DNA from 2 places in the Fructilactobacillus myrtifloralis genome. Region 1 is predicted to be linked to the other one. Evidence: predicted binding sites of a transcription regulator. Region 1 holds the regulator's gene; the other holds the start of a gene.

Region 1 (3,415 bases):
CCACCGCACCTGGTTTGACATGCTCTACTTTGGTGCATTTCTGCTACCAAAGCATTTTTATTTCATCGCGAAAAAGGAGCTGTTCAAAAACCCGATTGTAGCTTGGGGACTACGTAAGTGTAACGTTGAACCAGTCGATCGTGCCAATCCCGGGATTTCCGTCGTTAAAAAACCGGTTAAGGTCCTGAAGAAAACTGACCTGTCGGTGTTAATTTTCCCCTCCGGAACTAGACACTCGACCAAGTTAAAGGGAGGGGCCGCCCTCATTGCCAAGATGGCGCAGGTGCCCATGCTTCCCGTTGTGTACCAAGGACCGTTAACCCTGAAAGAGGTCTTTTTACGCCAGCGGGCACACATTAATTTTGGCGAACCAATCTACGTTCCTAAATCAAACAAACTGACCGATGCTGATCAGGAAGCGGTGGAAGCACAAATGGCCGCAGCCTTTGCCGCCCTTGATCGCGAACTTAATCCGAATTATGTTGACCACGACGCCACGAAAAAAACCACTACATCATAGTGGTTTTTTTATTAGCTTATTTAGCATTTCGTTTCATTGCAATCATCATTTGGTTCAGTTTCTTCTTAGAAGGTTTCTGTCCCATTTGCAACATCATGGCCTTGAGCTGTTCCTCGTTAATTGGCGGGTTATCCTTGAGGTACTTTTCCATGTACTTCCGAGCTAAGAAGAACCCAGCTACTGCTCCAGCGACGAGGGCTAAAATAATTAATAAAATCCAAATCCAGGCTGCCATTAGCAACGCCCTCCTTTCTGTCCTATTTAGTCATCCCGTAAATTCTTTTTCCGTTGTACTTCTTTAACGGGTTCAGGAGTTACTTCATTACCATCCTTATCATACAACTGCGTCATTTCTAACTGCGTTTTAAAGTTGGCTTTGAACCGTTTTAAGTACTCTTTACGTAACTTTTCTTGTTCCGCTTTTTCCTCATCAGTTAACCCTTCTGCCTTCGCCTTGTGGGCTAACTCATTAATGCGGGGAATTAGCTGTTTTAACTTTTCATCATCTGCCACGTTTCCCACTCCTTTTTTCTGATTTCCTCCATAATAGCATGAAACTGCTGATAATTAAATAGAAAGCGGGCGAACTAACGTTTGCAAACTTCCCGTTTTATGGTACGCTAACAGCATTGATAGTAAACGAATCTGAGGTGTTCACATGTCTTCTCAAGTCAATACAAAGCAGCAAGAAATTCTCCAATTCATCTACGAAAACGTCCTCGATCACGGTTATCCCCCAACCGTCCGAGAAATTGGCAAGCAAGTCGGTCTTTCTTCAACGTCAACGGTACACGGGCATCTTGCTCGGTTAGAAAAGAAAGGGTACATCGCTAAAAACCCGACTAAACCTCGAGCGCTCGAGATTACCGAGGATGGCATTCGGTCGCTTGGCATACAACCCCACACGACAGAAAATGAAATGCCCCTCTTAGGAACGGTTGCCGCCGGAGAACCAATTTTAGCCGTGCAAGAGGCCACTGACTACTTCCCGATTCCTAACGATTTACGCTATCAACGGGCGGATCTGTTCATGTTAACCATTAGTGGTGAAAGCATGATTAACATCGGCATTTTAGACGGAGATCAGGTAATCGTCAAACGGCAACAAACCGCGGAAAACGGGGAAATCGTGATTGCCATGAACGATGATGGCGAGGCCACTTGCAAGCGTTTCTACAAGGAAAGTGATCACTTCCGGCTCCAACCCGAAAATGACGACATGGCGCCAATTATCCTCACGAACTGTGTGGTCTTGGGCAAGGTCGTCGGTCTGTACCGGGGCGAAATTGACTAACTTGCTTACTAACAAAAAAAGAACCAATCCACTGGATTGGTTCTTTTTTTGTTACGAATTTTCGTGGGCAATTTTAGCGGACGCCGCTCCGGCAACGGCACCCACAATGTCATCAATGAACGTCGTGACCCGGGACTGTTCTTGGTCTAATTCCTTCACAATCCCCTGCTTGTTGGTATCTAAACCACAGTAGTTCGTAATTCCAATCGTCCCGTAGATGTTCGCAATTCCTAACGCCAGCGTTTCATCAACTCCAAACACGCCTAAATCATGTTCCACAATGCTCTGAAGTGGCTCCGAGAGTTGGTGGGTCGTTGCCAAACGGTCGATTTCCATCCCGACCAACGCGTTATTCAACACTTCCCGCTTGTGGAGGACATCAATCACAATCTTATCCACGTATTCCATGCTCGGAATGCTAATAAATTGTTTTTGTAAATTATAGGTCACCTTAGAAATATCGCGAACGGTAACCCCATTTTGATTCAGAAACTCAATCACCTTGTCATAGGCCTGCGTATCTGGATATTTATAATCTCGTTTATCGACCATCGTCACTCTCCTCATCAGTTGGCATCAACGTTACATCATACTTGTTGGGGTAATTTTGGTCCGTCACAATCACACTAATCGGCTTTTGGTCCTGGAGATGTTGTTCAATCACTTCACCGACGTACGCGGCCCCGTTAAAGTCCTCTTTAAAGTCATCGAAGGTGGAAAAGTAATTAATTTCCACCACCGTATCACAGTCACTTCCAGAGGTCGTTAATTGTTCAACGTGAAGCATTCGATTGGTTTTTAACCGGTCTAAGAGCGGTAATGCAAATTCTTGGTAGAACTTTTCCACCCGGGTTAATTCCGTTTCCACGTCATTGGCTTCAGAACTGATGGCTGCTAATTGCTGGGCTTCACTTGGATTTAAGGTTTGGACGTTTTCTAATAGGAAGGTTTGGTCATGCCCATCCAAAGCCGTGGCAATTTCTGCCGTAAACTGATCGTCATCCCCTTGATTTAAGGCATTCGCCAGTTGCTCCGTCGTTTCGACATCGTAATCATTGTAAAGTTGTTTCAAATTCCCCATTTGCTTTAAATAGGCTTTTTGTTCTTCTTTTAATTCGGCTTGAACCTTAGTTAACCGACTTTTCAAATTTTGGTAATAGTTAAATTCTGTAATATCCATGTTTACCATCCTTTCTTTTAGTGAAGGTCCCCCACAATGGTGATCACCATCATCACGGTTGCAAACAAATTATTAATAAAATGGAGGGCAATGGAGGCTTGAATCCGATTAGTTTTCACGTATGCTCGAGCAAGAATCATCCCCATCACGGCGTAGATCAAAAAACTTAACCAGTTCGAACTCGCGTGCCCGGCTGAAAAGACGATTCCACTCGTTATAATCGATAACCACACGGGCGCCCAACTCATTACCCCGCGAATTAGGTAACCCCGAAAAACGAGCTCTTCTAAAATTGGAGTCAAAAAAACAATGCCAATGCTGAATAAAATCAACACCACTGAGTTACTTGACAATAGTCGATAAATAATCTGGTTGTTTTCACTGGCACTGGACAAATGCAGGACCTGCCCCATAATTCCAA
Region 2 (3,415 bases), 520 kb from region 1:
GGGTGGCATTGGCGTTTTCGCTGGCCCAACGGCGGGGTACCTGTTGAGCTGGCCGGTGTGTGCTTATGTGATTGGACTGCTGGTGACCTGGTTGCAGCGGGTTCCCACTTTTATTCGGTTTTTGCTGGCTAACCTACTGGGGGGGATGGTGTTGATGAACTGCGTGGGTGCGAGTTACCTCGTGTGGCAAAGCGGATTAAGTTGGAGCCAGGTAGCGGTGAGTAGCCTAGCCTTTATCCCGGGCGACGGTTTAAAGGCCGTATTAGTGGCGCTGATTGTAACCCAATTACAACGTCATCATCGGTTGCCACATGTTCGCTAACTTAAAAGAGCCATCTCGTTTTTGAGATGGCTCTTTTAGTTTGTAATGGTAATTAAACGTCTAAATCTGTTTCAGCTGGGGTTGGTTCAGCGTCACTCGGAGTGGCCTCTGCATCAGTGCTTTGGTCTGCTTCTTGTTCAATCCCATAGGCAACCCGGACTTTATGCGTTAATTCATCCACGAGTTCTGGCTTCTCCTTAAGGTTGGCCACGGTTTTATTCAATCCTTGCCCGAGGCGTTCTTCTCCATAGGAGTACCAGGAGCCGGATTTGTTAATGATGTCCTTGTCCACGGCTAGGTTCACCATGTCGGCAACTGGTTCGATTCCGTGCCCAAAACTCATCAATGTATCAACGGTTTTGAATGGAGGCGCAACCTTGTTCTTAGCCACTTTAATCTTGGTTTCTTTCCCCACGACCTCTTGGCCTTCCTTGGATTGCTTGCTACCACTGACCCGCAAGCGCACACTGGAATAGAACTTCAGAGCTCGACCACCGGGAGTGGTTTCCGGATTTCCAAACATGACGCCGACTTTTTCCCGGAGTTGGTTAATGAAAATCACAACGGTCTTGGTCTTGTTGATGTTAGCAGTTAATTTCCGCAAAGCTTGTGACATTAAGCGGGCTTGGAGCCCCACGTGGGAATCACCAATGTCACCTTCAATTTCGGATTTCGGGACTAACGCAGCTACGGAGTCCACGACTACGAGGTCAATGGCTCCCGAACCAATCAGGGCATCTGCAATTTGCAGGCCTTCTTCACCGGTTCCGGGTTGGGACAGCAATAGGTCATCGATGTTAACCCCGAGTGCCTTAGCGTACTCGGGATCCATCGCGTTTTCGGCATCGATATAGGCAGCCGTTCCACCGTTTTTTTGCAATTCGGCCACGGCCTGCAGGGCAATGGTGGTCTTTCCGGAGGATTCAGCTCCAAAAATTTCCACGACCCGGCCGCGTGGGAAGCCACCAATTCCTAAGGCGATATCTAGGGAGAGAATTCCGGTGGAAATGGCCTCCACGTTAGAATTAGGGGTTTCACCCATCCGCATGATGGCTCCGGTTCCGAATTCTTTTTTGATCTGTTTTAAAGCTTTGTCAAGTTCAGCTTGACGAGCATCTTGTGCGCTCTTTTTTGAATTTGCAGCCATTCAAATCACCCTTTCTGTTTGGTGTGAACGTATGTTTGGTTCTTCAATAATGATTATTCTACGCTAATAATTACGAAATTCCAACCAAAAATGGTCGGATTTCGTTGAGTTAGTTAGAAATTTTCCTGAATCATCCCGTTAATTATAACTTATTTCCCCAAATGTGTATCTTTGGAAAAAATTTACCATTATAATAACCAATAATCATGCCAATTATTAATAAGGAGGCTAATGGAATGAATAAGATTTGGGAACGACTGACGCGAAAAGCATCCGCCCAAGGACTGTTGGATCAGGATGCGCGTCTAGAACCCCATATGACGACGAAAGATTTATTAGGACTCGGACTCGGAATGGTGGTTGGAACGGCGATCTTTACCCTGCCGGGGATTGTCGCTGCCGAGCACTCTGGACCGGCCGTGGCGCTCTCCTTTTTAGTGGGCGCAATCGGAGCTGGATTAGCGGCCTTAGCATATGCCGAAACGGCCGCTGCTTTACCAGTAGCGGGATCGGCGTTTTCGTGGATTAGTGTTTTGTTTGGGGAAGGGTTCGGCTGGATTGCCGGTTGGTTAATGCTAGCCGAGTACTTTTTAGCGATTACCTTCGTGGCGTCTGGTTGGTCGGCGTACGTGCAGGGATTCTTAGGTGAATTTGGGTTTCACCTACCTTCGTACCTAGCGTCTGGGTATAACCCGAAAACGGGGGGCTTTTTTGACATCTTCGCCGCAATTTCGATTATCCTCGTGAGTTTGCTGTTAAGTCGCAAAATTGCGGGAGTGAATAAGCTAGAGAACGTCTTAGTGATTCTAAAGGTCGCCGTGGTGATCATGTTTATTGTGGTCGGTTTGACCGCGATCCATCCTGCCAACTACCATCCATTTATTCCAGCACACCGTCCTGGCACTGCCTTTGGTGGGTTTACTGGGATTTTAGCGGGAGCCGCACAGGTCTTTGTGGCCTACGGGGGCTTTGATGTGATTGCCTCTAATACAGCGGAAACTAAGGATCCGGGCAAAAATATGCCACGGGGGATTATCGGGACGTTAATCATTGGGAGTTTACTCTTTGTGGGCGTCTCACTGGTCCTAGTGGGGATGTTTAAGTACAGTACCTACGCGGGCAATGCAGAACCGTCCGCCTGGGCGCTCCGGCAAACGGGACACCTCTTGACTGCCAACTTACTTTCGGTGGTTGCCATCGTGGGGATCTTTGCTTCCCTAATTGGAACGCAACTAGCTAGTTCCCGGTTAGTCTATGCCTTTGGGCGGGACGGCTTACTGCCCCGGAAGTTGGGGAAAGTGAACCGGAAGCACAATCCGGCCAATGCCCTCTTAGTGGTAACGATTGCAGCGGTTTTAGTTGGGGCCATGTTGCCGTTTACGTTCCTTGCTAACCTAGTTTCAGCGGGAACATTAATTTCCTTTATGTTCGTTTCCCTCGGAATCTACGCACTTCGGCCGCGTGAGGGACGCGATTTGCCGGTGCCCAAGTTCCGGATGCCACTGTATCCCGTCTTACCGGCTCTTTCAGCGCTAGTTTCGTTTGTAATTTTTTGGGAATTAAGTAATGATGCCAAGTTACTGACGTTAGTATGGTTTATCATCGGCGTTTTAATTTACATTTTCTATGGTGCTCGCCATTCCAAAACAGCGGATGGGGAAGCTTCACAGGGAGGTTCGTAATTCGTGAAAAATGATCTTAGTGCCGCCGCGGGCTTTAAGGATACGGTGCCGACGTTATCCGGATACGTGGGCGTCGGGTTGGCATTTGGCATTGTGGCCAAAGCGGCGGGTCTAAACGTAATCATGATTGTCTTAATGTCGGCCATTACGTATTCAGGCGCCGCCCAGTTTGTAATTGTCAGCATGTTACTTGCGGGGAGTTCATTTTCCGCCATCATCTTGTCGGTTTTCCTCCTCTCGGCTCGGATGTTACTGATGGGGATG

Evidence for each region. Region 1 encodes LexA, which represses DNA repair genes until DNA is damaged. Its sites were predicted from a motif close to CNAACANNTGTTNG; they were not measured.
Region 2: the regulator LexA is predicted to act here: its motif matches at 1,494-1,507, upstream of recA (recombinase RecA).

The regions. Positions count from the first base shown of each region.
Region 1 covers NZ_CP097116.1:367,930-371,344, forward strand. The annotation lists gene M3M35_RS01890 (lysophospholipid acyltransferase family protein) at 1-520, shown strand, start outside; gene M3M35_RS01895 (YneF family protein) at 537-755, opposite strand; gene M3M35_RS01900 (DUF896 domain-containing protein) at 782-1,033, opposite strand; gene lexA (transcriptional repressor LexA) at 1,179-1,814, shown strand; gene M3M35_RS01910 (phosphatidylglycerophosphatase A family protein) at 1,866-2,366, opposite strand; gene M3M35_RS01915 (hypothetical protein) at 2,356-2,994, opposite strand; gene M3M35_RS01920 (CPBP family intramembrane glutamic endopeptidase) at 3,012-3,415, opposite strand, start outside.
Region 2 covers NZ_CP097116.1:889,684-893,098, reverse strand. The annotation lists gene M3M35_RS04530 (biotin transporter BioY) at 1-322, shown strand, start outside; gene recA (recombinase RecA) at 375-1,469, opposite strand; gene M3M35_RS04520 (APC family permease) at 1,706-3,151, shown strand; gene M3M35_RS04515 (AzlC family ABC transporter permease) at 3,155-3,415, shown strand, end outside.